3 regions of the Janthinobacterium sp. SUN120 genome follow, and region 2 is predicted to be linked to each of the others. Evidence: predicted binding sites of a transcription regulator. Region 2 holds the regulator's gene; each other region holds the start of a gene.

Region 1 (10,550 bases), 760 kb from region 2:
TGCCGGTGGCGCGCCACAGGGCGCGGGCGCCAGCCATGTTGCGGCCGTGGGTGGTGGTGCGGGAGCGGTATTGCGGCATGATGGACCTTCCAAAAGTGTTGGTGCCTGACTGTGCGGGCTTACAGAAAAATTCGCAGTAAAACCCTGCATGCAGTGGGGGTACGTCAGATTGCCTTGCGCGCGTCCCACTGTCAAATATATGATGCACGTGTCTGTGAGTCGTTTTATGTATCACAGCATCCGATCAGCATGGAAATGCATATGAATCTTGAATTACGACAACTTCGCTATTTCGTCACGGTGGCCGAGGAATTGCACTTCGGCCGCGCCGCCGCGCGCCTGCACATGACGCAGCCACCCCTGTCGCAAACCATCATGGCCCTGGAAGACTTGCTGGGCGCACCCCTGTTCGTGCGCACCCGGCGCGAGGTGCAGCTGACGCCGGCCGGCAACGCCCTGCTGCCCGAGGCGCGCCGGCTGCTGGCCCAGGCGCAGGACTTGCCGGCGCTGGTGCGGCGGGCCGCGCAGGGCGAGGCGGGGCGTCTGAGCCTGGCGTTTGTTTCCTCGGCCGATTACAGCGTGCTGCCGCCGCTGCTGCGCGCGTATCAGACGGCTTATCCGCAGGTGCAGATCGCGCTGCAGGAAGCCACGTCCGACCTGCAGCTGGACGAATTGCTGGCCGGGCGCACGGACGCGGGCTTGCTGATCCCGCCCCTGCCCGAAAAGGCGAAAGGGGAACTCGATTACCTGCCCGTGCTGGCCGAACCGCTGGTGCTGGCCGCGCCGTCCGGCCTCGACATCTTGAACACGCCGGGATCCGTGCGCCTGCGCGACGTGCCGCCCCTGCCCTTGATCATCTTCCCGCGCGCGATCTCGCCGGCCCTGCACGACGCCATCCTCGGCGTGTTCCGCGCGGCCGGCATCACGCCGCAGATCGGCCAGGAAGCGATCCAGATGCAAACCATCGTCAGCCTCGTCTCGGCTGGCATGGGCATCGCGCTTGTGCCACAATCGGTATCGAATCTGATGCGCCCGGGCGTAGAATACAGGCCGCTGCAGGACGCCACGCCGCTGGTGGAAACAGGCCTGGCCTGGCGCCGCGACAACCCTTCCGCCGTGCTGCAAGGTTTCCTGGCGCTGCTGCGCAAGCAGATCGGCGGTACTGCCAGTTAAATTAAGTGGCCGCTAAGGCAAAAAACCTCAAGCGCCCCCATACTACGCAACCTTAGCTTTAAACAAAGAAAGAAACCCCATGCTGATACACCCGATGCCCGACCCGATAGCCATCCAGATCGGCCCGCTCGCCGTGCACTGGTACGGCCTGATGTATGTGCTGGCCTTCGCCCTGTTCATTATCCTGGGCCGCGTGCGCATCAAGCAGCCGCATATCGCCGTGCTGGGCTGGAAGAAGGAAGACCTCGACGACATGCTGTTCTACGGCATGCTGGGCGTGGTGATCGGCGGTCGCCTGGGCGAAGTGCTGTTCTACCGCCCCGAATACTTCATGCACAATCCGCTCGAGATCTTCATGGTGTGGCATGGCGGCATGTCCTTCCACGGCGGCTTCCTCGGCGTCATCCTGGCCATGTACCTGTGGAGCCGCAAGGCGGGCCGCAACCTGTTCGACGTGCTCGACTTCATCGCGCCGCTGGTGCCGCTCGGCTACGCGGCCGGCCGCCTGGGCAACTTCATCAATGCCGAACTGCCGGGCCGCATCGCCCCGGACACCCTGCCATGGGCCATGCAATGGCCGGGCATCCCGTATCCCGTGCACCCGTCGCCGATCTACCAGATGCTGGTCGACGGCATCCTGGTGTTCATCATCCTGTGGCTGTATGCGCGCAAGCAGCGTCCGCGCATGGCCGTGGGCGCCATGTTCACCCTGCTGTACGGCTGCGCGCGCTTCTTCACGGAATACTTCCGCACGCCGGACTGGGAAGTCGTGTGGCTGGGCGTGCCGATCACCTCGGGCCAGATGCTGTCCTTGCCGATGATCGTCGGCGCCATCGCGCTGCTCGTGTGGGCGTATAAAAGCCAGGTGATGGGCACGCCGCCCACCAAGGCCCGCCCCGCCAACACGTAAAACCGCTGTTCCCCCGATGGCGCGCCAGGCAGGCGCGCCATCCCCCTCCTCCGGCAACCTTTCCCTCAAAGCAGCACAATTTCCTTGCGGAATGAATCTTCGCTTGCGATAGCGCAATGATCGCTTTACCCTGCAACAAGAGCAGGGCATGCAATCATGCTGTGTTGGCAATTCGAGCGGGGAGTCCCATCCATGCAGTATGCGAGGAAGACCACGACATTCTGGCTGGCGCTGGCGGGCGGCTACGTGCTGGCGCAGCTGGCCTTGACGGCCTGGACCGGGACGCGCGGTCCCGCCGTGAGCTACCTGTTCGGCGTGACGGCGCCACTGCTGGCGCTGGCCGCCTGCTGCCGCAACGCCAGCCTGAGCGCACCCGGCGTCGTGCGCACGGGCTGGGGCCTGTTTGCGGCCGCCATGCTGTTCTGGAGCGTGGGCATGGCCCTTTCTGCCTGGCAAGACCTGAGCGGCCATGTGGCGTCCGACACGACGTATTTCTCCGATTTTGCCTATTTCATGTATGGCGCGCCCTTGCTGCTGGCCATTTCCTCCGTCAGCGACCGGCACCCTTCGCGCACCCTGCAATGGCTGGACGCCGTGCAAGTGCTGCTGGCGGCCTACCTGACCTACACGGCCATCTTTTCCGTCTCGCCCTTCGACCAGCGCTCGATCGCGCCGATACCTGCCAGCCTGCTGGTGACGACGTACAACGTGGAAAACCTCGTCCTGGCCTGTTGCGCCTCGCTGCGCCTGCTGGCGCACCGCCGCGATGGCGCACAAGGGCGCTTCTACCTTCTGCTCAGTGTGTTCCTGTGGTGCTACGCCGCCTGCGCGGGCGCCTATAATTACCTGACCCTGCACGCGCTGGCCGAATCCGGTCCCAGCGAGATACTGCCCAGCATGCCTTTCCTGCTGCTGGCGGTGCTGGCCATGCGCGTGCAGCCGGGCGAGGAAGAGGCGCGGCCGCCGCGGCCGTTGACCTTGCTGATTGACAACTTCAGCCCCATCTTCTTCACGGCAGCCCTGCTGGGACTGGGATTCGTCGTGCTGCGGGAGAATTTTTACCTGGCGGCCAGCGCCCTGTTTGTCGCGCTGACGGTCCACGCGCTGCGCTCGGCCACCCTGCAAAGCCGCTACATGCAAAGCGAACTGGCCTTGCGCGCGGCGCATGACAAGCTGGAAAAGCTGTCGCTGACGGATGGCTTGACGGGCATCGCCAACCGGCGCTGCTTCGACCAGACCCTGCAGCTGGAGTGGCAGCGGGCCGCGCGCAACCAGCAGGCGCTGGCGCTGCTGATCATCGATATCGATTTCTTCAAAAGCCTCAACGATACCTTCGGCCACCCGTATGGCGACGCGTGCCTGGTGCAGATCGCGGCGGCCCTGCATTCCGCGCTGCCGCGCGCCAGCGACCTGGCGGCCCGCTTCGGCGGCGAGGAGTTTGCCGCCATCCTGCCCGCCACCGATAGCGCGGGCGCCCTGGCGGTGGCGCACAAGATGCAGGAAGCGATCGCCGCGGCCGCGATCGCCCACGCGCCGTCGCGCGGCGGCCTGGTCACGGCCAGCATCGGCCTGGCCTTGAATGACGCAGGACAAACGCCGGAAGCATTGCTGGCCGCCGCCGACCAAGCCCTGTACCGGGCCAAGCAGAATGGCCGCAACCGGGTCGAAGTCTAGGCTTTCAGCTTGCCGGTAATGACTTTCCATTGCGCCGGCGTCACGGGCGTGATCGACAGGCGGCTGCCCTTCTTCAGCAGCAGCATGTCTTCCAGCTCCGGCATCTGGCGCATCTCGGACAGGGGCAACAGCGCCGTCTTCTTCAGGCCGCGCACGTCGACGCTGATCCAGCGCGGCTGTTCAGGCGTCGCCTTGGCATCGAAATATTTGCCGCCCGCTTCAAACTGGCTGTGATCGGGATACGCGCCGCTGGCCACTTCAGCCACGCCCGCCACGCCCGGCTGCGGACAGCTGGAATGGTAGAACAGCACGCCATCGCCCGGCTGCATGCCATCGCGCATGAAGTTGCGCGCCTGGTAGTTGCGCACGCCAAACCACGGCATGGTGTGCTGTGGCGCGGCCATCAGGTCGTCAATGCTCACTTCATCGGGTTCGGATTTCATCAGCCAGTATTGTTTCATGTTCACTCCCTATCAAAAGCAACAGGCGTAAAAAAACGGCTGAGCATGATGCTGCAACCGTTTTCTTTGTACTGCAAATTGGGCCCCGCCTGTGCCGCTATGCCGGCATCCCGAACCAAACGGTTCAAGGTGGTCACGTTAGTTCAATTTCGGGTTCGTCGAACGAGCGACGCTCACTCCCATCAAACAAAATTCGCAACCGATGCGCATAAATGGTTCAAGGAATATATGGCAATCGCGAACACCGCAGGGTAGACCCAAGTTTACTCCTTTGATCGCGCATCGCAAAGACAAATCGTCGCGTGCACGCTTAAAAAAGGTTTTCCTGGGGCGTCAGCGCACTATCCAATACTGTGTGCATGGCCGAGATTTTCTGCTTCACTTCCAGTATCGTCAATTCCGACAGCGGACCTTGCGGCGACTTCACGGACAGGAATTCCGCAGCCACGCCCAAGGCGGCCAGCACGGCGATGCGGTCGTTGCCCTTGACCTTGCCCGCGTCGCGGATGGCTTTCATTTTGCTATCGAGATAGATCGCCGCTTCGCGCAGCGCGCGCTCTTCGCCGTCGCGGCACACCATGCTGTAGGACTGGCCCATGATATTGACATCGACACGCGGCATTACGCTTCCTTCTCGTTCTCGGCAATATAGGCGCCCGCTTCCGAAGCGGCTTGCTCCAAGCCAGCTTGCACCAGTTCGGGAATTTTTTCCAGCAACGCTTCCACCCGCTCCTGCGCCTCGCGCATGCGTTGCACGTACAGGGCGTTGTCGGCGGCCAGCGCGGCATTGTCCTTGCGCAATTGCGCGTTTTCACGGCGCAGCGCATGGGTCATTTCGGCCAGCAGGCCTATTTTGTCGGATAATTCGTTGAATTCGGAAATCATCCCGCCACTATAGGGCGGACGCTCCATGGGCGTCAATCGAATCACGCCGCTGTCACACATATTTACATCAATGCAGGGCAGTTGGCGGACAATACACGCTTTTTCCGGCGCTTTTCGCCAAGTGCGCGCATCCGCCAGCGCCGCGATGGCAGCGTTTTACTCGTCGACGTAATCGGGTTCGATATCGAGTCCGCCATAGCGGTTTTCGCACGAGCGGCGCGTCAGCGTCTGTTGTCCACTCTTGCCGTCAAGCACCATCGTCAAGTCGCGGCAAGTACTGCGGTAGCTGCCAGGTTTGGCGTCCGTCCCCGAGGGCGTCAGGCGCACTGCCAGCGGCACCGCATTGCCCAGGCCCTTGTTGCTCCACTGGCGCGTCTTGCCATCCTCTTCATCCTTCAAGGTGCGCACGGCAGCCGTCAGCAAGGCTTTCTGCTCCTTCGCATTCAGCTTGGCGATGGTCACGTCGGACAGGAATGGCGGATACACGACGGGCGCCGGATCCTTGCCCTGCACATCCCAGTTGCCGCTGTTTTGCGAACAGGTGCGGCGGCTCAGGTCCTGCGACTTGTCGCCTGCCGTGACGACGAATTTCAGGTCGCGGCAGACATGCGCCTTCAGGCTGTGCTCCGTCATGCCGGAGTTGCTGAAGTTATACGTGACTTTCACCAGCACGCCGCGGTCGCCGCCGTTATCCCACACATGGGCCTCCTGGTCGTCGTCATCCTTGTTCAAGTCGTTGAACAAGTCATTGAGCAGCATATCCTTTTCCAGCGGGGTCAGGGCCGCCACGGTGATTTCATCGACGATGGTGGGCGCTTGTGCGGCGGCATTGCCCAGGCAGGCGAGGCCGATGACGGTAGCGCCCAGCAGGCGCAGGGCGGGGCGGGAAAGCGGGAATGGCATGGTGTTCTTTCTGGCGCGAGCGGTGATATATGGCGATATTGATATGCAATTGCAATCATCTTATCAAATTTCATAGTCAAACTCTGTTTCCTGTGCGTACAGGAACACCCCCTCTCCGAACGACATGCTAGAGTCGCGCCTGTTGCTGACGCCCGGGAACGAGGCTTGTGCTGGCGCAAACCCTGTGTAGATGCAGGCTCTGCTCAGCATCTATCTATATGTTCCCCTTGAATAAGCCCCCTACCGTCCCTATAATTAGCACTCGTTAGTAGAGAGTGCTAACAAACTCTTTCGTAGCAATCCTCAGGACATGATGGTGTATGCCGGACAACAGCAGGGAACGCTACGCGGCGGGCGACGCCGCGATGCCACCACTGCCCAGCGCCGGCACGCACTCGATGACATGGGGTTTGCTTGACCGTTGCGGGCTGCTTTCAACGGCGGTCACTGAAAGCAGGCCTGGCGCTGTGCCAGGCATGTATTCATTTAGCAACACCTATCCATTGAACTTTAAGGAGTTTTGTATGAATCTGCGCCCATTGAACGATCGCGTCATCGTCAAACGCCTCGACCAGGAAACCAAAACTGCGTCCGGCCTCATCATTCCTGATGCAGCTGCTGAAAAACCGGATCAAGGCGAAGTCCTTGCCGTAGGCAATGGCAAGATTCTCGACGACGGCAAAGTCCGTCCTCTGGATGTCAAAGTGGGCGACCGCGTCCTGTTCGGCAAGTACGCCGGCCAAACCGTCAAAGTTGACGGCGATGAGCTGCTGGTCATGCGCGAAGAAGACATCATGGCGATCGTCGTCAAGTAATTGTTTCCACGTTGTAGACAGATACATCCCGAAACTCAGGAGAATTGAACATGGCAGCTAAAGAAGTAGTATTCGGCGACGCAGCGCGCGCCAAGATGGTCGAAGGCGTCAACATCCTCGCCAACGCAGTCAAAGTAACGCTGGGCCCGAAAGGCCGCAACGTGGTCCTGGAGCGCTCGTTCGGCGCCCCTACCGTCACCAAGGATGGTGTGTCGGTAGCGAAAGAAGTTGAACTCAAAGACAAGCTCATGAACATGGGCGCGCAAATGGTCAAGGAAGTTGCTTCCCGCACCAGCGACAACGCCGGCGACGGCACCACCACCGCGACCGTGCTGGCACAAGCCATCGTGCGCGAAGGCATGAAGTTCGTTGCCGCCGGCATGAACCCGATGGACCTGAAGCGCGGTATCGACAAGGCTGTTGCAGCCACCGTCGAAGAACTGGCGAAAATCGCCCGTCCTTGCACCACGACCAAGGAAATCGCCCAAGTTGGCGCGATCTCGGCGAACTCGGACTACTCGATCGGCGAGCGTATCGCTGAAGCGATGGAAAAAGTCGGCAAAGAAGGCGTCATCACCGTAGAAGACGGCAAGTCGCTGAACGACGAGCTGGACATCGTTGAAGGCATGCAGTTCGACCGCGGCTACCTGTCGCCATACTTCATCAACAACCCAGAGAAACAAGTTGCCGTACTGGACAGCCCATTCGTCCTGCTGTGCGACAAGAAAATCTCGAACATCCGTGACCTGCTGCCGGTACTGGAACAAGTCGCAAAAGCTGGCCGTCCACTGCTGATCATCGCGGAAGACATCGAAGGCGAAGCGCTGGCGACCCTGGTTGTGAACAACATCCGCGGCATCCTGAAAACTTGCGCAGTGAAAGCCCCTGGCTTCGGCGACCGCCGCAAAGCCATGCTGGAAGACATCGCTGTCCTGACCGGCGGCCAAGTGATCGCTGAAGAAGTCGGCCTGACCCTGGAAAAAGTGACCCTGGCCGAACTGGGCCAAGCGAAACGCATCGAAGTGGGCAAGGAAAACACCATCGTTATCGATGGCGCCGGCGAAGCAGCTTCGATCGAAGCACGCGTGAAACAAGTGCGCGTACAGATCGAAGAAGCGACCTCGGACTACGACCGTGAAAAACTGCAAGAGCGCGTCGCCAAACTGGCTGGCGGCGTTGCCGTGATCAAGGTTGGCGCAGCCACCGAAGTCGAAATGAAAGAGAAAAAAGCCCGCGTTGAAGATGCACTGCACGCAACCCGCGCTGCCGTGGAAGAAGGCATCGTGCCAGGCGGCGGCGTAGCCCTGCTGCGCGCACGCGCCAACATCACGGTCAAGGGCGACAATCCTGATCAAGACGCTGGTATCAAGATCGTCCTGCGCGCAATGGAAGAGCCACTGCGCATGATCGTGCAAAACGCTGGCGAAGAAGCTTCGGTCGTCGTGGCAGCCGTACTGGCTGGCTCGGGCAACTACGGCTACAACGCTGCCAACGGCACGTATGGCGACATGGTTGAAATGGGCGTCCTGGACCCAGCCAAAGTGACCCGTTCGGCGCTGCAAAACGCCGCTTCGATCGCTTCGCTGATGCTGACGACCGACTGCATGGTCTGCGAAATCGCTGACGACAAAGCAGGCGGCGGCATGGGCGGCGGCATGGGTGGTATGGGCGGCATGGGCGGCATGGACGGCATGATGTAATGTCCGGCGGCCAGTCGCGCAGGCGACGGCGCGACTGGCCGCATACGCAGGGACAGGGCTGGCAGACCAAAAGCTGCCAGCGCCTCCCGGCGGCCCCGAAAGCCACCTTCTACGGAAGGTGGCTTTTTTTCGCCTGGCGCACCCTCAGTTCTGGCCGAGGCTCTCCGGATACACGATGGACGATGCATAATCAATGCGATTCTCCGTATCATCGGGCGGCAGACTGTTCGCGGCATATTTGATACCGGCAGCCAGCAAAGTCATGCTATGCCGCCCGAATGCCCCGACATCAACGTCGGGAAAAGTCATGCGGATGTCGCGCCGGTGATCACGCGTTTGATTGAATTTGGTCGATACCTTGCGGACAAACGACAGCGCCTCGCCATCAAGATACACACGGTAGATATTCGGATCCGTCGTCACCACGCACCCGCGCCAATGCAAGAAGAACCAGCCGGTTGCCGGGCTGGGATCAAAGGCAATCGTTGCGCGCACATCGCACGCCTTGCTGCTATACGCCAGATGTTGCGCCAAGCCCCCTCCCAGCGAGTGGCCGACCAGGTCGATGGGCGCTTGCACGCCCTCGGACCTGTTCTTGGCTGCCTTGCAGACAGGCGACGATGTCGTCTTCGGCAACACCCGCACCAGCGCTTCGATCAGGCGCCCCCCTTCTATACGGGCCTCGCTAAACTGGGGATTGGCGCCTACTCCAAAATCGACGTTGCTGAAGTTGGCGATCCAGTCGCTGCGCCACTCATACTTGGTATTTTCCGTACCGCGAAAGGCCAGCACCGCCTCCAGCGGGCGGCCCGACGCGTCCAGCCTGATGTAGGTCTCATATTGCAAGCCCCTGGCGCCACGGCAAGGTTGCAGCGGGCGACCTTGTTCCCCCGCTGGCTGCATGCCCAGTTTCCTGATAAGTTGCTGGTTCAGCCGAAACCACCCATCGGGCAAGCCACTGCGCAAGGGGGGCGAGTCCGTGGCGGTAACATAATCGCAGGCGCGCTCCTGGCGCTCCGACACATCAAGATCACGCCGGTAAACTGCTTCGGCCATGTCGGCATGCTTTGATATCTGGCGCAGCATGGCAAGCGCCTCGCCGGTCGGCAGGGTCTTTTCCACGGCGCCGGCAGCAGTATGCGCCGATTCATGGAGCGTTGGAAACTGCTTACCCGTGCTTGCGCACGCAGCCAGAAAACATGACGCAATAAGCAGCGCCGTACGTTTGATCATGTTCATCGTTTCTCCGTGGACGTTGATGTGCTGAGCCCAAACCCGGACATTCCGTGCCTCGCCAGCGCAACAGACAGCCTGCAACAGGGCGCCTGCACCAAAGTTAGCACATAAGCAATTTCATACAAGCACTAATTGATTCAATTTGGAAATTTCATGGGGCCATGTTTTTTAATAACATATCAAAGGTAAACCGAAGGCAGGAGCGTCCAGCCCTGGATGCGGCACCCGCCCCGTGAACAGCTGCTTACCTGCCCCGGCGATTGCCGGCCTGGGCGTTTTGCTTTAGCATGGCCGCCATCGTCCCTCTTTCTCACGCTCACCATCATGCCGCCACGCGCCTCCTCTTCCAAAACCACCATCATCGCAGGCATCCTGGCCGGCTTGCTGGCCGCCGGGCTCGGCGCGTTCTACCTGCACCAGCAATCCGCGCCGCAGGCAGGCAATGCCCCCGCCGCGAGCAACCAGACGGCGGCGCCGGAGCAGAACGCGCGCGCAATCGATGCCTTGATGGCTTTGCCGGAAATCAAGGCCTGGTCGGCGCATATCGAAAAGGCATCGGGCGGCCGCGCCCATGGCGCCGTGATGGAAACGTCGCCCGAGACGCGCCTCGTCGATGGCGTCGCCTGTTATCAGCTGAGCTTTTTCGAAAATACGCCCGATGCGGCGCATCGGTGGGAGAGTTTCGTCGTCTCGCCCGACGGCAAGCGCATCCTCGTCGACGACATCGTCAGCGCTGAGCTGATCAGCCTGGAACAATGGCGCAAGGACAATGCGCCCATGCAGCGCGTCGCCA
Region 2 (10,550 bases):
CGCTGACCCTGGAGATGATACGCGTCATCGATGGCGCCCTCGTGCGCTGGGCCGGTGACGACGCCATCGCCTGCGTGGTGCTGCAATCGTCGACCGACAAGGCCTTCTGCGCGGGCGGCGACGTGCGTAGCCTGCGTTCGGCCGTCGTCGAGCAAGCGGGTGTCGTGCCGAACCCGCAGGCGCTGGCCTTCTTTGCCGAGGAATACCGGCTCGACCACCGCATCCACACGTATGCGAAACCGCTGCTCGTGTGGGGCGGCGGCATCGTCATGGGCGGCGGCCTGGGGCTGATGGCGGGCGCCAGCCACCGCGTCGTGACGGAAAGCACGCGTATTGCCATGCCGGAAATTACGATCGGCCTGTTCCCGGACGTGGGCGGCAGCTGGTTCCTGGGCCGCATGCCGGGCCGCAGCGGCCTGTTCCTGGGGCTGACGGGGGCACCGCTGAACGCGGCAGACGCCCTGTTTGCGGGCCTGGGCGACTATTTCCTGCGCCAGGAAGAGCGGAACATGGTGCTCGACGCGCTGGCGCTGGCGCAATGGCAAGCCAGCCCGCAGGCGAACAGCGAGCAGCTGGACCGCCTGCTGCGCGGCTTCTCGGCTCCTGCGTCCTTGCTGCCCGTGTCCGAAGTGCGAGCCAACTTCGACGCCATCGCCGCGCTGACGCAAGCGCCCACCTTGCCCGAAGTGGTGGCCGCCATCGCCGCGTATGACGGCGATTCGGCCTGGCTGCAAAAGGCGGCCCACTCGCTGCACAAGGGCGCGCCCAGTTCCGCCGCTCTGGTCTGGGCCATGCGCGAACGCACGCGCCATATGAGTTTGGCGCAAGTGTTCCAGCTGGAATTGATCGTTGCCGTGCAGTGCTGCGCCCATGCGGACTTCAGCGAAGGCGTGCGCGCCTTGCTGATCGACAAGGACAACGCGCCGCAGTGGCAGCCAGCCAGCCTGGCCGACGTCGGCGACGCGTATCTCAATGGGTATTTCACGGCGCCGTGGGATAGCCATCCTTTGCGCGACCTACATTAAAAGAACAACAGGAGACTTCAAAAATGCAACATATCGCTTTCATCGGCTTGGGCAACATGGGCGCGCCGATGGCCCGCAACTTGGTGGCCGCCGGCTTCCACGTATCCGTATTCGACCTGACGCCGGCGGCAGTGGCGTCGCTCGTCGAGGCGGGCGCCACGGCGGCCGCCTCCGCCAGCGCGGCCGTGCAGACGGCCGACGCCGTCATCACCATGTTGCCAGCCAACAAGCACGTCCAGGAACTGTACCTGGCGGCGGGTGGCGTACTGGACTCGGCCAAGCCCGGCGCCCTGTTCATCGATTGCAGCACCATCGCCGCCGATGTGGCGCGGCAAGTGGCGCAGGCGGCCAGCGAGCGGGGCTTTACCATGATCGATGCGCCCGTCTCGGGCGGCACGGCGGGCGCGGCAGCCGGCACCCTGACCTTTATCGTCGGCGGCAGCGAAGCGGCCTTGCAGCAGGCGCGTCCCCTGCTGGAAAAGATGGGCAAGAACATCTTCCATGCGGGCGAGGCGGGCGCGGGCCAGGTGGCGAAGATTTGCAACAACATGCTGCTGGGCATCTTGATGGCGGGCACGGCCGAGGCGCTGAACCTGGGCGTGGCGCATGGCCTGGACCCGAAAGTGTTGTCCGACATCATGGCCAAGAGTTCGGGCCGCAACTGGACCCTGGAAGTGTACAACCCGTGGCCCGGCGTCATGGACGGTACGCCCGCGTCGCGCAATTACACGGGCGGCTTTGGCACGGCGCTGATGCTGAAAGACCTGGGACTGGCGCAGCAATCGGCCCTGTCGGCGAACGCGCCCACGCCCTTGGGCGGCCTGGTGCGTCAGATGTACCAGATGCATGCGCAAGCCGGTTATGCGCAGCAGGATTTCTCCAGCATCGTGCAGATGTTGCAGCCGGGCTTGAATAAACCCGCGTGAGAAATTCTGGGCAAAAAAAAGCCCGCTGGTAAAAGCGGGCTAAATCCAATTCTTGGAAGAGTTGGAGGAGACAGATGCATTATGCTGCATCGCCACATATAACTCCAATTTATCTTTGGAATATCAATTATATATTTCCGTGATATCTCTTCCCGGTAGCCGCCTGGCGGCTACCGTTTCCGCAACTCAGACGGGTTTGCAGGCGATCTTCAGCGCCGTTACATTCCCTTCGCCCATGGTGCCTTTTTCAGTACCTGGGGCCAGGTCGCACTGCAGACCCTTCGGCTGAGCGGAGACGCTGATGGCATAGGTTTCGCCATAGGCGACAAAGCCGCCTATGGTAAAGGTCGTGGCATCCTTGAGCACCGGTGTTAGTGTACTACCGTTAATCAGTACCAGGCCATCCACGGTCAGGCCGGAAATCGTGCCGCCCACGGTATATCTGTTTTGCGAGCAAGTAACAGCGGCGCTGATATTGATGTAATGACCAGCCGAGCCGGAACCGCCGCTGATGCCGCAAGTCATGTGGGCCGGTTGTTGCTTGACGGTGATGTCATACGCGGTGCCGTAGTCGATGCGCTTGGCAAAGGTGAAGTTTGTTTTCCCCGCAGGAACCGGCAGGGGGTCGCCGCCATTGGCCAGGATCAATCCTTCATTGTTCAAGCCTGAGATCGTGCCGCTGACCTCATACGAGGCCTTGCCGCCGCAAGCGGCCAGTCCCAGGGTCAGCAGCAGCGCGGCGAGTGGGCGCAAGCAGGATAACTTCATGTAATTCTCCAAAAAATAGGTGACGGATCGCAAGGATTACTGCGGCGTGCAGTCAAGTGTGGCCGCGGTCGTGGCGGCAGAGCCCATCGTGCCGACCGTATCGCTGGCGTCGGCACTCTTTGAACCCTGGAAGCGGCACGTCAGGCCCGTTGGCTGAGCCAGTATGGAAATACCGTACGGGGCGCCGTCAGCTACCGATTCGAATGTGTAGGCGGTGGCGCCAGCCGACAGGGTGATGCCGGTGGAGCCCATCACCAGGCGCAAGTTGCCGGCGGTCAGGCCCGTGATCGTGCCTGTCAGCGGGTAGGTGTTGGTCTTGCAGCTCACCACGGCCGTGGTCACGGAGTAGCTCGATGCCTTGCCAACGCCATTGATGATGGTGCAAACGGCGCCCTTGGGCTGTTCCGCGATGGTGATATTGTAGCGATCATCGGTCTTCACCAGCTTGGTGAAGGCAACGTTGGTCTGGCCCGCAGTAACCGGCAAGCGTTCGCCGTCATTCTGGAGAATCAGGCCATCCTTGGCCAGGTCGCTGACTGAGACTTGCAGATACAGGTTGCCGCCGCTGCCGCCGCAGGCTGCCAGTGTGACGGCGCAAGCCGCCGCCAGCATCGAGCGCAGGTACAAATTTTTCATACATTCTCCAAAACGAATTAGGTTGGGTAGCGCAACGCGGACGCTGGCGCCGCATTGGAATGGCGCCTATTTTAGTCTATCTGGCAAGCTCGATGACCTTGCCTTGTATCACCCTGTAACAATTTTTCGCCAGGAAGCGCTGGCCCGGCCCCATTTCACGGGGGCGCAGCCATGCCGGCGGCGGCGATCGGTGCGACAATAGGCGCATCCTGCGCATCCTGCGCACCGTGACGCAGCATCCCATTGTGAGTCCCATGTCTCTTGCCCCCGTAAAACCCGCCGTGCCGCCCAAGGCCATCCTGTTCGACCTCGACGATACCTTGTGGCCCATCGCGCCCGTGATTGCCGCCGCGGAAACCCTGCTGCACGACTGGCTGGCCACGCATGCGCCCAAGGTGGCGCAGCAGTTTTCCATCGAGGTGCTGCGCCAGCACCGCCTGGCCATGCTCAATGAACAACCGCATTTCCATGGCAACCTGATCGAGTTGCGCCGCGCGGGCTTGCTGGCCGCCTTCGAGGCTGCCGGCGAGGATCCCGCCCTGGTCGACGGCGCTATCCTGCAATTCCTGGCCGCGCGCAACCGCGTCCAGCCCTATGACGACGTCTTGCCGGGCCTGGCCTGGATGCGCCAGCGCATGCTGGTCGGTTCGATCTCGAATGGCAATGCGGACCTTGACATTATCGGCCTGGCGCAGCATTTCAAGGTATCGATCGCCGCCAGCGATTTTGGCGTGGCCAAGCCTGACGCCAGCATCTTCCTGGCAGCTTGCGCCGCGCTGGACGTCGCGCCCCATGAAGCCGTGTATGTGGGCGACGACCTGTATTTCGACGTGACGGGAGCGCAGGGGGCGGGCATGCGCGCCGTCTGGATGAACCGCAAGGGCAGCGATGCGCACCTGGCCGCCGGCGTGCAGCCCGACGCCATCTGCGCCAACTTTGATGAATTGTTGCTGTGGCTGCAAGGGCAACTGGAAGATTGATCGCCGCAGGCCGGGCGAACGTGCATAATAGGCGCTGTTGATGCACGTTCGGCCGCTTTCGTTGCCGCTTGCTTAACAAAATACTTGCCTAAATAAAACACCATGCAACTCGATACACGTGCCCAAACACTGCTGAAAGCCCTGGTCGAGCGATATATCGCCGACGGCCTGCCGGTCGGTTCGCGCGCCTTGTCGAAAATTTCCGGCCTGGACCTGTCGCCGGCCACGATCCGCAACATCATGGCCGACCTGGAAGAGCTCGGTTATGTGTCCAGTCCGCATACCTCGGCCGGACGCATCCCCACGCCGCGCGGCTACCGCATCTTTGTCGACACCTTGCTGACCGTGCGGCACCTGGACGAGCACCTGGTGGAATCGCGCATGCGCCTGCAGACGCCGCAACCGCAAAAAACCATCGCCAACGCGGCGCAGATGTTGTCGTCGCTGTCGCAGTTTGCCGGCGTCGTGCTCAGTCCGCGCCGCGAATCCGTGTTCCAGCAAATCGAATTCCTGCGCCTGTCGGAAAAACGCATCCTGCTCGTCATCGTCGCCCCAGGCGGCGACGTGCAGAACCGTTTATTGCTGACGGAGGCCGACTACACGCCGGCGCAACTGGTGCAATCGGCCAATTACATCAACCAGAATTATGGCGGCCTGTCCTTCGATGCCGTGCGCGTGCGCCTGCAGGGCGAATTGCGCCAGTTGCGCGACGATATGGGCAGTTTGATGCAGGCGGCCGTGGAAGCGGGCAGCGAAGCGATGGCCGACCATAGCGACGACATGGTGATTTCCGGCGAGCGCAACTTGCTCAGCGTGAGCGATCTGTCGTCGAACATGCATTCGCTGCGCCAGATGTTCGACATGTTCGAGCAAAAAACGGGCTTGATGCAGTTGCTCGACGTGTCGAGCAAGGCGACGGGCGTGCAGATTTTTATCGGCGGCGAATCGAACCTGGTGCCGATGGATGAGATGAGCGTGGTGACGGCGCCGTATGAAGTCAACGGCAAGATCGTGGGAACGTTGGGAGTGATCGGGCCGACGCGCATGGCTTACGAGCGCGTCATCCCGATCGTCGATATCACGGCCAAGCTGCTGTCAAGCGCACTGAGCCATCATTGATCGTACTGCCTGGCGCGCCGGCCGTTCCCTTGCGGAAACGGCTGGCTTGGGTCAGGCTGTTTTGTGCGGGCAAGCCGTCTTGATGCAGTTGCCGTAGATGGCCAAAGCGTGTTCGGCGATCTTGAAGCCGCGCTCTTCGGCCACTTTTTGCTGGCGCACTTCGATGTCTTCGTCGAAGAATTCTTCGACCCGGCCACAGTCGAGGCACACCAGATGGTCGTGGTGGGAGCCTTCGTTGAGCTCGAAAATCGCCTTGCCGGTTTCAAAATGGTTGCGATTGAGCAAGCCGGCCTGTTCGAATTGCGTGAGGACGCGGTAGACAGTTGCCAAACCGACATCCATATTGTCGGCCAGCAGAATCTTGTAGACGTCTTCCGCGGTCAGGTGGCGTACCGGGCTACTCTGGAAGATATCGAGTATCTTCAGCCGTGGCAGGGTGGCTTTCAGGCCGCTTGCCTTGAGATCACTAGGATTGTTACTCATGTTTGTTGCTCGTATGTGGGTCAGGTGCTTTATCATATAGCGTTTTGTCGGGGAGTGCCAAAATATGCTTTTTTTTGGCGGGCCGGTCACTCCTGGCGTTTTGTTCATCCAATTGAGGTCATTTATGCGCGTAACACCGGCTGTATTGCCATCTCTCTGGCACCGTATTCCATTTCGAGCACCAGTCTTGGCAGGCATGGTCTGTGTCGCGCTGGCCATGTCCGGCTGCGCCAACCGTGGCATCCTGGGCGAAAAGCCGGCAGCTGCTCAAAAAGAAGGCAAGGAACTGGTTCCCGAACAGGGCGCACAAACGACCACCATTACGCCGCTGCAGAAATTCATGTGGTTTTTCTCGCCCTACCGTCCTGACATTCAACAAGGCAACTTTGTCTCCGAAGAGATGCTGGCCCAGTTGAAAGTGGGCATGACGCGCGACCAGGTGCGTTTCGTCCTCGGTACCTCGCTGCTGACCGATATCTTCCATGCCGACCGCTGGGATTATCCATTCCGCCTGGCACGGGGCAGTGGCGAAACCACCAGCAGCCGCGTGGTCGTGTACTTCGGCAAGGATGGCAAGGTTGAACGTTTCGAAGGCGGTAACTTGCCGACGGAGAAAGAATACATCGACCGCATCGCCGGTCCGTCGCCGTTCGCCAAGGTCGCCAAGGCCGACGCGCCAGCCGCCGCCGTGCCGTCGCCCGTGGCGCCGAGCGCCGTGCCCGTGCCGGCCGATGCCGCACCCGCCATTCCTGTGAGCAAGCCGGAAGTGACGCCTGCGCCTGCCGCCGAGCCTGCACCTGCACCCGCTGCCGAACCCACCAAATAAGTTGCTGTAAGAGAATAAAATGACTGAACTGAAAATTGCCATCGCTGGCGCCAGCGGCCGCATGGGCCATATCCTGATCGAAGCGGTCAGCAATGCGCCCGACGCCGTGCTGGCCGGCGCGCTCGACCGTGCCGGTTCGCCATCGATCGGACAGGATGCGGCCGCCTTCCTCGGCAAGCCGGCCGGCGTGCTGACGCAGTCCGACCTGGCGAAGGGCCTGGCGAACGCCGACTTCCTGATCGATTTCACGCGTCCGGAAGGCACTTTGCAGCACCTGGCGTATTGTGCCGAGCACGGCATCAAGATGATCATCGGCACCACCGGTTTCGATGACGCTGGCAAGGCTGCCATTGCCGCCGCCGCCGAAAAGACGGCCATCATGTTCGCGCCGAACATGAGCGTGGGCGTGAATGTCACCATGAAATTGCTGGAACTGGCCGCGAAAAGCTTGTCAGAAGGCTACGACATTGAAATTATCGAAGCCCATCACCGCTTCAAGGTCGATGCGCCGTCGGGCACGGCCCTGCAAATGGGGGAAGTGGTGGCCGGCGCCCTGGGACGCGACTTGAAGGAATGCGCCGTGTACGGCCGCGAAGGCGTGACGGGCGAACGCGACCCGTCGACCATCGGCTTTGCCACCATCCGCGGCGGCGATATCGTTGGCGACCATACGGTGTTGTTTGCCGGCATCGGCGAGCGCATCGAGATCAGCCACAAGTCGAGCAGCCGCGTCACCTACGCCCATGGCGCCCTGCGCGCCGCGCGTTTCCTGGCCGACAAGCCCACGGGCCTGTTCGACATGCAGGATGTGCTGTCGCTGAAGAACTGAGGAAGACCATGGCCACTGCCATCCTGAATGGAAAAGACATCACCGACGCAGCGAGCTTCCACGCGCAATGCGTGCAAGCCTTCGGTTTCCCCGAGTTTTACGGCAACAGCATGGATGCCTGGGTCGATTGCCTCAGCTATCTGCGCGACGACGAAAACATGACGCAGTTCCGTTTGAAACCGAACGAAGTGCTCGACATCGTGGTGCAGGACGCCGAAAGCATGAAGGCGCAAGTGCCTGATTTACTGGAAGAAATCACGTTCTGTATCGCCGGCATCAACGAGCGCTATGAAGATTACGGTGAAAAACCGGCGCTGAAACTGGTGCTGAAATAAGGCTGAATCGATAAAAAAACGCCGGACAGTGTTGCCACTGCCCGGCGTTTTTCTTTAGACGACCTTGCGTTCGCGCAAGCCGTCGATCTGGCCGCCATCAAGGCCCAGCCATTGCTGCAGCACCTCCTGGGTATGCTGTCCCAGCAATGGCGGCGGCAAGCGGTACTGCACCGGCGAGCCCGACAGGCGCACGGGATTGGCCACCAGCGCCACCGTGCCCGCCGTCGGATGCGGCATCTCCACTTTCAAGCCGCGCGCCACCACTTGCGGGTCGGCAAAGACCTGGTCGATGCGGTTGACGGGGCCGCACGGCACGGCTTGCGCCTCGAAGGCGCTGATCCACTCGGCCGTCGTGCGCATCACCGTGGCCTGGCGCATCAGGGGAATCAGGATTGCCCGGTGCGCCACGCGCTGCGGATTGGTGGCGAAACGTTCGTCCTGCGCCCATTCCGGATGGCCGGCGACGGCGCAAAAGCGCGAGAATTGCCCATCGTTGCCGATCGCCAGAATCATGTCGCCGTCGGCCGTGGGAAAGTCTTGATATGGAACAATGTTCGGATGCGCATTGCCCATGCGCTGGGGCACTTTGCCGCCGCACAGGTAATTGGCGGCCTGGTTGCCTAGCGCCGCCACTTGCACGTCGAGCAAGGCCAGGTCGATATGCTGGCCCAGGCCCGAGCGTTCCCGTTCGGCCAGCGCCGCCTGCACGGCGATGGTGGCGTACAAGCCCGTCAGGATGTCCGTCTGCGCCACGCCCACTTTTTGCGGCCCGGCGCCCGGCTGGCCATCGGGCACGCCCGTGATGCTCATCAAGCCGCCCATGCCCTGGATCAAAAAGTCATAGCCGGCGCGCGCCGCGTACGGCCCATCCTGGCCGAAGCCGGTAATCGAGCAGTAGACGAGGCGCGGGTTGAGTTCCAGCAAGCTTGCCGCGTCCAGGCCGTATTGCTTCAAGCCATCCAGCTTGAAATTTTCCAGCAGCACGTCCGCCTCGGCGGCCAGCCGGCGCACCAGGGCTTGCCCTTCCGGGGCGGCCAGGTCGATGCACAGGGAGCGCTTGTTGCGGTTGGCGCACTGGAAGTAGGCGGCCTCGGCGGTGTCGCGGCCATCCTCGTCTTTCAGATACGGCGGCCCCCAGGAGCGCGTGTCGTCGCCGCGGCCCGGTTGTTCAACCTTGACCACGTCGGCGCCCAGGTCGGCCAGCATTTGTCCGGCCCACGGGCCGGCCAGCACGCGCGACAGGTCCAGCACGCGCAAGCCGGTCAGCGGTGCGGGCCGCAGGGTGGAAGCCAAGGCGTCCATTAGTTGAACGCGGCGATGCCGGTGATGGCGCGGCCGATGATCAGCGCGTGCACATCGTGCGTGCCTTCGTAGGTGTTGACCACTTCCAGGTTGACCAGGTGGCGGATGACGCCGAACTCGTCGGAAATGCCATTGCCGCCCATCATGTCGCGCGCCACGCGAGCGATGTCCAGCGCCTTGCCGCAGCTGTTGCGTTTCATGATGGACGTGATTTCCACGGCCGGCGAGCCTTCATCCTTCATGCGGCCTAGGCGCAAGCAGCCTTGCAAGCCCATGGTGATTTCCGTCAACATGTCGGCCAGTTTCTTTTGCACCAGTTGATTTGCAGCAAGAGGGCGGCCGAATTGCTGGCGGTCCATCGTGTACTGGCGGGCCTTCAGGTAGCAGTCTTCGGCCGCGCCCAGCGCGCCCCAGGCGATGCCGTAGCGGGCGCTGTTCAGGCAGGTGAACGGGCCTTTCAAGCCGCGCACGTCCGGGAAGGCGTTTTCTTCCGGGCAAAATACTTCATCCATGACGATTTCGCCCGTGATGCTGGTGCGCAAGCCGACCTTGCCGTGGATTTCCGGCGCCGACAGGCCTTTCCAGCCTTTTTCCAGCACGAAGCCGCGGATCGCGCCTTCATCATCCTTGGCCCAGACGACGAACACGTCGGCAATCGGGCTGTTGGTGATCCACATCTTGGCGCCCGACAGGCTATAGCCGCCCGGCACCTTGCGCGCGCGCGTGACCATGCTGCCAGGGTCGGAGCCGTGGTTCGGTTCCGTCAGGCCGAAGCAGCCGATGTATTCGCCCGTCGCCAGTTTCGGCAGGTATTTCTGTTTGGTTTCTTCGTTGCCGAAAGCGTTGATCGGCACCATCACCAGCGACGATTGCACGCTCATCATCGAGCGGTAGCCCGAATCGACGCGTTCCACTTCGCGCGCGGCCAGGCCGTAGCAGACATAGTTCAGGCCGGCACCGCCGTATTCCTCGGGAATGGTGGTGCCCAGCAAGCCCAGTTCACCCATTTCGCGGAAGATGGCGGCGTCCGTGCGGCCATGGCGGAACGATTCGAGCACGCGCGGCACCAAGCTGCCCTGGCAATAATCGCGGGCCGCTTCCAGCACGGCGCGTTCGTCGCCCGTCAGTTGTTCTTCCAGCAGCAGGGGGGAATTCCAGTCGAATACGGTTTTGCTCATCACAGGCCTCGCAGGTGAGCGCCGGTGATCGGCGCAAGATTGAATATGACTCATGGTAGATTTTTGCCTAGCCTTGCGCAAACGATTTTTTCGCACCCAGACATGCGTGCTGCGCATATCTTGCGGCATACTGGCGTTCTTTT
Region 3 (10,550 bases), on a different contig from region 2:
AGCGCGCCGTCAAGCCCGTGACAAAACCAGAAACTGACGGGATTAAAGACATAGCCGAACATGCGCGGCATGGTTTGCAGCCAGATTTCGCCGCCCGCGTCGACCACGCCATGCTGGCGCAGCAAGCCGTCGATCCAGTCCAGCAGCGGGGTCGTGCCATCGCCATGGTCGCTGTCGCGGAAGGACAGCACATTGGCGCCGTTGCGCGAAATCAAACGGGCAGGAAAATCGTGCGCGCCCAGGCTGCGCAGGGGCAGGCGCAGGTAAAACATGCCATAAGCAAAAGCATGCGCGCGCGGACGCAGCCGCGCATGGCGCACCCGTCCCAGGCACAGCTGCGGCTGCGGCGGTGCGGTTTGCGTGGGATCACGCGGCATGGCCGAGCTCCGCCGACGCCAGGCTATTCAGGGCTTGCGCCACGCCCAGGCCCGATTTCAAGCCGTCTTCATGGAAGCCATAGCCCGTCCAGGCGCCCGCGAACCACGTGTGCTGCGCGCCCTGGAAGCCGGCCAGGCGCGTCTGGGCGGCAATGGCCGCGCCATCGAACACGGGGTGGGCATACGAAAACTCGTCGATGATGCTTGCCGGATCGGGCTCATCGAGCGGATTGAGCGAGACGATGACGGGCGTGGTGAACGGCAGCGGCTGCAGCTGGTTCAGCAAATAATGCACGCACACTTGCGGCGCTTCGCCCTCCCCCGCTGCCGGCCGCCCCTGGTAATTCCAGGCGGACCAGGCACGGCGGCGTTGCGGCAGGCAGGAGGCATCCGTGTGCAGCACAGCCCGGTTCGGCTGGTAGCGCACGGCTTCGAGCACGGAGCGCTCGTCGTCGCGGATATCTCCCAGCAGGGCCAGCGACTGGTCGCTGTGGCAAGCGAGCACGACGTGATCGACATGCTCGACGCCGGCGGCCGTATGCAGCTCGACCATGCGCGCGCCGCCGTGCCCCTGGCGGCGCACGGCCAGCACGGGGCGCGCCAGACGCTGCTGCGGTATGCCCGCCAGCAATTTTTCCACGTACACGCGCGAGCCGCCCCGCACCGTGCGCCATTGGGGCCGGTCGCTCACTTGCAGCAAACCATGGTTGTGGCAGAAACGGATGAACGTGGCCAAGGGAAAGGCCAGCATCTGGCGCGCCGGACACGACCAGATGCAGGCGGCCATCGGCAACAGATACCAGTGGCGGAATTCGTCGCCGTAGGCGTGCAGGTCGAGGAATTCTCCCAGCGACAGGGCCGGCGCCGGCAAGGCAGCCGTGGCCAGGGCGCTGGCCTGGCGGTTGAAGCGCAGAATGTCGCGCAACATGCGCAGGAAGGCGGGGCGCAGCAGATTGCTGCGCTGGGCAAACACGGTGTCCAGATTGGCGCCCGCCCATTCCAGCACGCGGGCATCGGGCGCAGCGCCCAGCGGCATCTTCACGGAAAACGACATGTCGCTGTCGGCCGCCTCGACGCCGAGTTCGTCAAACAGTTGTACCAGATGCGGGTAGGTGGCGTGGTTAAACACGAGAAAACCCGTGTCGACGCCATGCGTGACGCCATCGAGCGTGACATCCACCGTATGGCTGTGGCCGCCAAAGTAATCGCCTGCCTCGTACAAGGTGACGTCCTGGCCCGCTTGCGCCAGGCGATAGGCACACGACAATCCTGCGATTCCTGCTCCGACGACGGCAATTTTCATGAGTGCACCCGTGTTATGTTTGTCCTGGACAAAACAAGCTGCATCGATAGTCAGTCAAATATTGATCTATGTCAATGAGCACCTGTTGTCGTTCACAAACTTATACGCGAGCAATATCCAATCGGATTCAGCTATTTGGTACGGGGCGGCGGAAGGCGTAGAATGCCAGTAACGTTCTTTTCGGCATGCGAGCAACCCCACTGGTATGGATACTGACCTGCAACTATCTCCTGCCTTCAGCATCGGCGATGTCGAACGCGACACCGGGCTGGCCAAGGAAACCTTGCGCGTGTGGGAGCGCCGCTACGACTTCCCCCAGCCGCGGCGCGACGCCTTTGGCGAGCGCAGCTACCCGGCCGAGCAAGTGCAAAAGTTGCGCATGGTCAAACGCCTGCTGGACCTCGGATTTCGTCCGGGAAAAATCATGCAGCACAGCACTGCGCAACTGCAGCAGCTGGCCAGCGCCGGCAGCACGCCGCCGCCCGCGCCGGCGCCCCAGCTTGAACACTACCTGGCCCTGTGCCGCAGCCACCAGATGGCGGAACTGGGCGACGCCCTGCGCCAGGCGCTGGCCGTGCTGGGCTTGAAAGCGTTCACCATCGACGTCATCGCCCCCCTCACCGGCATGGTGGGCGAAGCGTGGGCTTGCGGCGAACTGGCCGTGTACGAAGAGCATCTGTATAGCGAAACCTTGCAAACGGTGATGCGGCACGCCATCTTTTCCCTGCCGCAAGCAAGCAGCCCGTCCATGCGCTCGCCGCGCATCGTCCTCAGCACCTTGCCGCAGGAGCGTCACGGCCTGGGGCTGCTGATGGCTGAAGCGCTGTGCGCGGCGGCAGGCGCCCATTGCATGTCGCTGGGCGTGGAAACGCCGCTGACGGACATCGTCGCGGCCGCCCGCGCGCAGCGGGCCGACATCGTCGCGCTATCGTTTTCCAGCGCCAGCAAGCAACGGCAGACGCGCGACAGCCTGCAGCAGCTGCATGCAAGCTTGCCGCCAAGCATGGAATTGTGGGCAGGGGGACGCAGTCCCGTGCTGACCAGGCAGCCGCCACCCTTCTTGCATGTGCTGGACTTGCGGCAAGTCGACGAAAGCATCGCCGACTGGCGCCGCCGCCATCAGGCGCTGGCCCTGCAAACCCACTGAACCGGCGGAAAAGCGCGGCAACTGCGGCGATCTCCGTGGATAGCGGCGCAATGTTGCCAATCGAACAGTAAAGCATGAAGGGCCGGGCGCGCTCTGGTAGAATAGCCCGTAACACAGTGTCCGGCGCCGCCGGGCCTTAGGTCAGCACCCGCCACCACACATCCATGTTTAGTTTCTTCAAGAAAAAACCCATCGCTCCCGAGGCTGCACCAGCCGAGCCCCTCGTCCTTCCCGCCGCCACGCCGCCTGCACCGCAGCCTGCCGCCACGCCCCTGAGCGGCGCACCGGCCGAGCTCGTGCCCGTGATCGTCGCAGCCGAACCCGAGAAAAAATCGTGGATGACGCGCCTGAAGGCCGGCCTGTCGAAAACCTCGAACACCCTGTCCGTGCTGTTCGTCGGCGCGAAGATCGACGACGCCCTGTACGAAGAGCTGGAAGCGGCGCTGCTGATGTCGGACGCCGGCATCGACGCCACGGAATTCCTGCTCACGGAATTGAAGAAAAAGGTCAAGGAAGACAAGCTGCTCGACGCGGCCGCCGTCAAGGCCGCCCTGAAAGTGCTGCTGATCGACCTGCTCTCGCCGCTGGAAAAGCGCTTCGAGCTGGGCCGCCACAAGCCGCTGGTGATGATGATTTCCGGCGTGAATGGCGCCGGCAAGACGACCACCATCGGCAAGCTGGCCAAGCACATGCAGTCGAATAACCAGTCCGTGCTGCTGGCCGCGGGCGACACCTTCCGCGCCGCCGCGCGCGAACAGTTGATGGTCTGGGGCGAACGCAACAACGTCACCGTGATTTCGCAGGAATCGGGCGATCCGGCCGCCGTGGCCTACGACTCCGTGCAATCGGCGAAGGCGCGCGGCATCGACGTGGTGATGGTCGACACGGCGGGCCGCTTGCCGACGCAGTTGCACCTGATGGAAGAATTGAAGAAAATCAAGCGCGTGATCGGCAAGGGCATGGATGGCGCGCCGCATGAAACCCTGCTCGTGATCGACGGCAACACGGGCCAGAATGCCCTCACGCAAGTGAAGGCCTTCGACGATGCCCTGCAGCTGAGCGGCCTGGTGATTACCAAGCTGGACGGTACCGCCAAGGGCGGCGTGCTGGCGGCGATCGCCCGCGTGCGTCCCGTGCCCGTGTATTTCATCGGCATCGGTGAGAAAATTGAAGACTTGCAGCCTTTCGTGGCTGCCGAATTTGTCGAAGCGCTGCTAGGATAAGCCTATACATGATTGAATTTCAGCACGTCTCCAAGCAATACTCCGCCGACGCCGTGGCGCTCAGCGATATTTCCCTCAATATTGCCAAAGGCGAGCTGGTGTTTTTAGCGGGCCCGTCCGGCGCCGGCAAATCCACCTTGCTGAAAATGATCGCCGCCATGGAACGCCCCACGTCGGGCAAGCTGATCGTCAATGGCCAGGACATGGCGAAGATCAAGCCGGCCGGCGTGCCCTTCCTGCGCCGCAACATGGGCCTGATCTTCCAGCAGCAAAAATTGCTCAACGACCGCTCCATCCTGGCCAACGTCATGCTGCCGCTGCTCGTCGTCGGCGCCCACAAGACGGCCGCCGAACAGCGCGCGCGCGCCGCGCTCGATAAAGTCGGCTTGCTGGACCGCGCCATGGCGCGTCCCCTGTCGCTGTCGGGCGGCGAGCAGCAGCGCGTGTCGATCGCGCGCGCCATCGTCAACCGGCCGCAGATCATCCTGGCCGACGAACCGACGGCCAACCTGGACCGCGCCAGCGCCAACAAGGTGCTCGACGCCCTGAAAGCATTCCACTCCGTGGGCGTGACTTGCCTCATTTCCAGCCATGACGAACAGATGCTCGACGCCGCCGCCCGCGTGATCCACCTGAAAAACGGCCAACTGGTGGCCATCGACAAGGCCACGCAGGCGCCCGTGTTCGCGCCGCCCGATCCCGATTTCGCCCCCGGCGCCGGAGATGACGCGGGAGAACAGGCATGAGAGGCTGGTTCCGTCAACATCGCTTCGCCCTCGGTTCGGCGCTGATCCACTTGCGCAAGTCGCCGGGCGGCTTCTTATTGAACGTGCTCGTCGTCGCCATCGCCCTGTCGCTGCCGTTCGCCGGCTTGACCATGCTCGACAATGTCCGCCCCATGTCGGAACAGATGTCGGTCGACCCGGAAATCAGCGTCTTCCTGAAGATCGACACGCCGCGCGAGCAAGCCGTGGGCCTGGCGGGCGCCATGCGCAAGATTGTCGGCGAGCAAAAAGCGAAGATCGTCTTCATCCCGCGCGAACAGGCGCTGGACTCGCTGAAAAACAAGAATGGCCTGGCCGATGTACTGAGCACCCTGGGCGACAATCCCTTGCCCGACAGCTATGTGCTGAAACTCGACGCCTTCAGCAGCGCCAGCGAAGCGCAGGATGTCGATGCCGTGGCGGAACAGCTGCGCCACTTGCCCGGCGTGGAATCGGCGCAAGTCGATTCGGCCTGGGTCAAGCGCCTGGCGGCCCTGCTGGGCGTGCTGCGCCTGGTGCTGTTGCTGCTGGCCATTACCCTGGGCGTGGCCGTGATCGCCGTCGTCTTCAATACCATCCGCCTGCAAGTGATGCAGCAGCGCGATGAAATCAGCATCTCGAAATTGATCGGCGCGACGGACACCTTCATCCATCGCCCCTTCTATTACACGGGCGCCCTGCTGGGCTTGTGCGCCGGTGCGCTGGCCCTGGGCGCCGTGGCGCTGGCCTTGCAGCCGCTGAACACGGCGATTGCCGAGTTTGCCCGTTTGTACGCGTCCGAATTCCAGCTGGTGCCGCTGGCGCCGCTGCCGATGGCCGGCTTGCTGGCCGTCAGCGCCGGCCTGGGCCTGATCGGCGCCTTCCTGTGCGTGCAGCGCCACCTGGCGCGCCTGAACTGATCTTCTTTCCCATGGCGGCGCCTCCGGTGCCGCCATGCGCCCTCCCCATACTGCTGTTATCTTGATATTAAGCAAGTATTCTTAAGGTTCGCTTCAGCCAGAGGCCGTAGACTGGCTACGTTGTCGTGAAGCGGCCTGCAGCGCTGTTCAGATCGCCATTCAGACATATTTATCAGGCATTCATTCGCCATAGCATTTAGGCTATCAGATCGATTAAATGTGCTGATTGGCACTCTCAAGCAGAGAGTGCTAATATAGGGACATACCAACAGCAGAACCGCCATGGACGCCAGATCAAGATGGTGCCGCGATCTGCAAAGTGCAAGACCGAATACGCAAAAACGACGATACAAGCTGCCACGTCGCGTGACGTGGCCAACTGGAACAAAGCAAGACTACGAGGGAGAAAACATGACTATGATGTCCGCAACGTCCGCATTGGTTCCGACCAAAAGTAATGCGCTGGGCCTCGGGTTCACTGGCAATCTGGGCAATATCGACGCCTATATTTCGGCCGTGAACCGCCTGCCCATGTTGACCCACGACGAAGAAATTTCGCTGGCGACACGCCTGCGCGAAAAAAATGACCTGGCCGCCGCGCAAGAACTGGTGCTATCGCACCTGCGCCTGGTGGTCTCGATTGCCCGCGGCTACCTGGGCTATGGCTTGCCGCACGCCGACCTGATTCAGGAAGGCAATATCGGCTTGATGAAAGCCGTGAAACGTTTCGATCCGGACCAGGGCGTGCGCCTGGTGTCGTACGCCATGCACTGGGTGAAAGCCGAGATGCATGAGTACATCCTGAAAAACTGGCGCCTGGTCAAGGTCGCGACGACGAAGGCGCAGCGCAAGCTGTTCTTCAACCTGCGCAGCCACAAGACGGGCCTGGATGCGATGACGCCGAAGCAGATCGATGCGCTGGCCAAGCTGCTCGACGTGAAACGCGAAGAAGTGATCGAGATGGAAACGCGCTTGAGCGGCCGCGACATCGCGCTGGAATCGCCGACCGACGATGAAGACGACAAGTTTTCGCCGATCGCCTACCTGTCGTCGGAGCAAAGCGAGCCGACCAAGGTGCTGGAAGCGGAACAAGTGACGCGCCTGCAATCGGAAGGCCTGGAAACGGCCCTGTCCAAGCTGGACGCCCGTTCGCGCCGCATCATCGAAGCGCGCTGGCTGGCCAACGACGACGGTTCCGGCGCCACCCTGCACGCGCTGGCGGAAGAGTTCGGCGTATCGGCCGAGCGCATCCGCCAGATCGAAGTGGCGGCCCTGAAAAAAATGAAGGGCGCCCTGGCGGCCTACGTGTAATCGCAAGCAATGCCGCAATGTAAAAGGCGCCGCAAGGCGCCTTTTAGTTTTACTACTTGATGTTTATCAACAGATAAACATGGCAGCCAGTTAAGCTGCAGCCAGGCCCTTGCTGATCAATTCAGCAACGACTTCATTCAGATCCGCGCCGCGCTCCTTGGCCAGGGTCTGCAATTGCAAGACCAGATCGCTGTTCAGCTTGACGGCGAATGGCACCAGGCCCAGGGCCTGGTCGCGCTTGCGCTGTTCGCGGCGGTCGACGACCACCGCTTCCTTACCGAATGCACCGGCGCCGGGAACATTCATCTTTCCCATCAGTTTCTTGGCATCGCTTTTGGCCAGGTCGGTTTTTTTCATGGTTGTTTCCTGATTTTCAAAACAGCCATTCTACGCAGTAATCGGCGCGCCGCGTGGCTCGCGCCTCAATTCATCGGCAGCACGCCAATAGTGCGCCGGAAAAATATCATTTTGTTACTATCATTTTATCCCACGCGTGAACAAGCACGCCGGGGACGCACCACCTGAAAGGAAAAACATGTCTACTCTGAACCGCTCTTACCGCACCGTGCTGCTTCCCCTTTTCTTCGCCTGCCTGGCCATGCTGGCGGGCTGCGGCGCGGCCGGCAGCGCCGGCGACGCGGAAAACACGCCGCGCAGCGTCACCCACGTGCTTTCGCCGGGCGAACAGGTGACCATCACGGCCACCGATACCCTGAAACTCGAACGCGTCAACGACAGCCGCTGCCGCAAGGGCGCCGTGTGCGTGTGGAAAGGCTACGTCAGCTACAGTTTCAGTTTGCTCAACAGCGCGGGCACGACCGACATCGTCCTGTCCGATTCCATGCCCGGCGCCGCCAGTTCCGTCACCGTCAACCACCTGACGTTCACCCTGCTCGACGTCGACCCGGCCACGCCGCCGGCCCTGAATGCGGCCGAGCCCACCTACCGGGTCAAGGTGAAAATCACGCAGGGCGCGCTGCCCCGCTGATGGCTAGGCATCGTGGCGCCGCTGGCTGTCTTCGGGCGCCTGCTGCCGCTCCAGCATGCCGTAATCGCGCACGACGGCGGCAATGCGCAGCCGGTAATCGTCGAACACGCCGTGCCGGCCGGCCGATTGCGCCGCGCGGTGCGCTTCCAGCTGCCGCCACTGCGCCAGCGCCGCCTCGTCGCGAAAGAACGATAGCGAGAGCAGTTTTCCTGGCTCGCTCAGGCTGCTGAAGCGCTCGATGGAAATGAAACCGTCCACCTCATCGAGCAGGGGCCGCAGGGACGCCGCCAGGTCCAGGTACTGCTGGCGTCCTGCGGCGCTGGGCCAGACCTCGAAAATCACGGCAATCATGCGTTTTCTCCTTGCGCAAACACGGGGATGCGCGCGTTCAGCGACGGCAGATAACGCCACGCCAGCGGCAAGCTTTCCCATGCCCCGGCCCACGCCTGCAGGCAAGCCGTGGCGATGGCGAGCGCGATGGCCTGGCCCGGACACGCGTGGCGGCCATGGCCGAAGCCCGACTCCGCCTGGCCAGCGCTGGCCAGCACGACGAGGATCATCTGCCCGGCCGGCACGCGCACGCCATTGAACTCCGCGTCTTCCGCCGTGTAGCGGCGCGTGTTGTGGATGGCGGGATCGCGCAGGCTGACTTCGCGCAGCATGGCCGGCCACAGCTCGGGCGTGGCGCGCAGTTGCGGCAGCAAATCCGACTGCGCGCGCAAGGCCACGATGGCATTGCCCAGCAAGCCGGCCGTGGCGTCGCACGTCTGCGACAGCAAGCCCACAAGGTTGGCCAGCACGCCGCCCGACGCTTGCCAACCCAAGGCATCCGCCTCGGCCACGATGGCGGCCAGCATGCTGCCGGGTCTCACGTCGCCCGCGCGCAGCAGACGGCCAAAACTTTGCAGCAAGGCCTCGGCCGCCACGTGCGCACCGGCCAGTTGCTCGGCATTGCTCAGCGGCGACAGGCAGGCGACAAACGAACGCGTCCAGGCGGCCAGCGCCGGCCATTGCGCTGGCGCAAAGCCCAGCAAGTCCGCCATGGCGAACAGGGGCAGCTCAAAAATCGCGTCGTTCAGCTGCGCGGCGCTGCCGGGCACGCGGTCGCCGGCAAGGTGCAGCGCCCGCCCCTGCAAGCGCGCCATATCCACCTGGCCCAGCGCGCGCGCCAGCACCTGTTTTGGCAAGGCATGCCGTTCGCCATCGTTCATACGCACCAGTTCGGCAAAGATCGCGCCGCACGGCGTGCCCGCCAGGTTGTGCGGCACGCCCAGGTCCGCTGGCCGCACGCGGCAGGCGGGATGCGCCAGCACGGCCCGCACGCCGGCCGCGCCCGTCGCCAGCCAGCAGTCGAGCTGCGCATCGAATCGCAGCGGCGGGCCGTCCGCCAGGCGGCGATAGTAATCGTACGGCGCCGCGTGGGTGACGGCAGAGAAAGGGTCGGCGGGGTCGGTAACAGAATCGGTGAGCGGCATGCGGCTTCCATTGCAGTGAGGTAGGGAGCAGAGTATGCTGGCCCTTCCACCACAACACTTCGCTAGCGAACGAATCATGGATGACAAGCATCAAGCCCGCACGGCCGACATGGGACTGGCGCAACTGGCCGGCGCCATCGCCGAACCGGCCCGCGCGCGCATGCTGTGCAGCCTGCTCGACGGCCATGCGCGCACGGCCACGGAATTGGCGGCGCTGGCCGAGGTGGGCGCTTCGACGGCCAGCGCGCATCTGAGCCGGTTGCGCGACGATGGCTTGCTGTCGATGCTGGCGCAGGGCAAGCACCGCTACTACCGCCTGGCCAGCATGGAGGTGGGCCAGGCCCTCGAAGCGCTGCTGGTGGTGGCCGGCGTAGCGGCGACGCCGTTTACGCCCACCACGCCAGACCGCCTGCGCCATGCACGCACCTGCTACGACCACATGGCCGGCACGGTGGCCGTCGCCCTGCATGACCAGCTGCACACGCAAGGCTGGCTGCTGGACGAAGGCGGAGAATATCGTTTGTCGGAAGCGGGCGCGGCTGGCATGGCGGCCCTGGGCATCGACGTGCCGCAATTGCAGCGCCAGCGCCGCCGCTTCGCCTGTGCCTGCCTGGACTGGAGCGAACGGCGCGCCCACCTGGGCGGCGCGCTGGGGGCGGCCCTGCTGCAGCTGGCCCTGCGCCAGCGCTGGGCCGAGCGCGAACTCGACAGCCGCGCCCTGCACCTCACGCCGGCCGGTGAACAGCGCCTGCTGGCCGCCTTCCGTGGCGCCTGAACGGTGCAGGATTTTGTATCTCGGAAGCAACTAGAACGCGAAAAAATGCGCTTTTATCATTGTTTTCCTTCATCATATGCTGCGCCCTTGAGCGATCATCTTTACCTTTCGGCCATGGAAAGAGTCCATCTTGAAAACAGTGTCATCCAGCACGCATCCCGCCAGCACCTGCCATAACTGCCATACCGATGCGCCAGGCAACTTCTGCAGCGCCTGTGGCCAGACAACGGCCGTGCACATGCCCAGCGCGCGCGAATTCCTGCATGAATTTGTCGCCCATTATGTGGC

What was found. The regulator HrcA, encoded in region 2, represses chaperone genes, less so after heat shock. The targets are predictions, from matches to a motif close to TTAGCACTCNNNNNNNNNGAGTGCTAA.
Region 1: the regulator HrcA is predicted to act here: its motif matches at 6,262-6,288, upstream of groES (co-chaperone GroES).
Region 3: the regulator HrcA is predicted to act here: its motif matches at 5,940-5,966, upstream of rpoH (RNA polymerase sigma factor RpoH).

The regions. Positions count from the first base shown of each region.
Region 1 covers NZ_JAPUBW010000002.1:941,669-952,218, forward strand. Annotated here, with positions in the region: gene ilvD (dihydroxy-acid dehydratase) at 1-79, opposite strand, end outside; gene O0879_RS13965 (LysR family transcriptional regulator) at 262-1,173, shown strand; gene lgt (prolipoprotein diacylglyceryl transferase) at 1,253-2,083, shown strand; gene O0879_RS13975 (diguanylate cyclase) at 2,240-3,757, shown strand; gene O0879_RS13980 (EVE domain-containing protein) at 3,754-4,218, opposite strand; RNA gene ssrS (6S RNA) at 4,297-4,474, opposite strand; gene O0879_RS13990 (cell division protein ZapA) at 4,529-4,840, opposite strand; gene O0879_RS13995 (hypothetical protein) at 4,840-5,103, opposite strand; gene O0879_RS14000 (hypothetical protein) at 5,260-6,006, opposite strand; gene groES (co-chaperone GroES) at 6,531-6,821, shown strand; gene groL (chaperonin GroEL) at 6,872-8,521, shown strand; gene O0879_RS14015 (hypothetical protein) at 8,666-9,760, opposite strand; gene O0879_RS14020 (hypothetical protein) at 10,082-10,550, shown strand, end outside.
Region 2 covers NZ_JAPUBW010000002.1:1,702,567-1,713,116, reverse strand. Annotated here, with positions in the region: gene O0879_RS17430 (enoyl-CoA hydratase/isomerase family protein) at 1-1,025, shown strand, start outside; gene mmsB (3-hydroxyisobutyrate dehydrogenase) at 1,049-1,951, shown strand; gene O0879_RS17420 (hypothetical protein) at 2,138-2,752, opposite strand; gene O0879_RS17415 (hypothetical protein) at 2,756-3,355, opposite strand; gene O0879_RS17410 (HAD family hydrolase) at 3,610-4,335, shown strand; gene hrcA (heat-inducible transcriptional repressor HrcA) at 4,438-5,454, shown strand; gene fur (ferric iron uptake transcriptional regulator) at 5,506-5,937, opposite strand; gene O0879_RS17395 (outer membrane protein assembly factor BamE) at 6,134-6,763, shown strand; gene dapB (4-hydroxy-tetrahydrodipicolinate reductase) at 6,783-7,592, shown strand; gene O0879_RS17385 (barstar family protein) at 7,601-7,927, shown strand; gene O0879_RS17380 (CaiB/BaiF CoA-transferase family protein) at 7,982-9,229, opposite strand; gene O0879_RS17375 (acyl-CoA dehydrogenase) at 9,229-10,407, opposite strand.
Region 3 covers NZ_JAPUBW010000007.1:61,557-72,106, forward strand. Annotated here, with positions in the region: gene O0879_RS26350 (DUF1365 domain-containing protein) at 1-377, opposite strand, end outside; gene O0879_RS26355 (FAD-dependent oxidoreductase) at 367-1,680, opposite strand; gene O0879_RS26360 (MerR family transcriptional regulator) at 1,886-2,827, shown strand; gene ftsY (signal recognition particle-docking protein FtsY) at 2,992-4,050, shown strand; gene O0879_RS26370 (ATP-binding cassette domain-containing protein) at 4,059-4,796, shown strand; gene ftsX (permease-like cell division protein FtsX) at 4,793-5,713, shown strand; gene rpoH (RNA polymerase sigma factor RpoH) at 6,125-7,024, shown strand; gene O0879_RS26385 (hypothetical protein) at 7,115-7,381, opposite strand; gene O0879_RS26390 (hypothetical protein) at 7,560-8,012, shown strand; gene O0879_RS26395 (antibiotic biosynthesis monooxygenase) at 8,016-8,363, opposite strand; gene O0879_RS26400 (cytochrome P450) at 8,360-9,487, opposite strand; gene O0879_RS26405 (helix-turn-helix transcriptional regulator) at 9,564-10,262, shown strand; gene O0879_RS26410 (DUF3667 domain-containing protein) at 10,402-10,550, shown strand, end outside.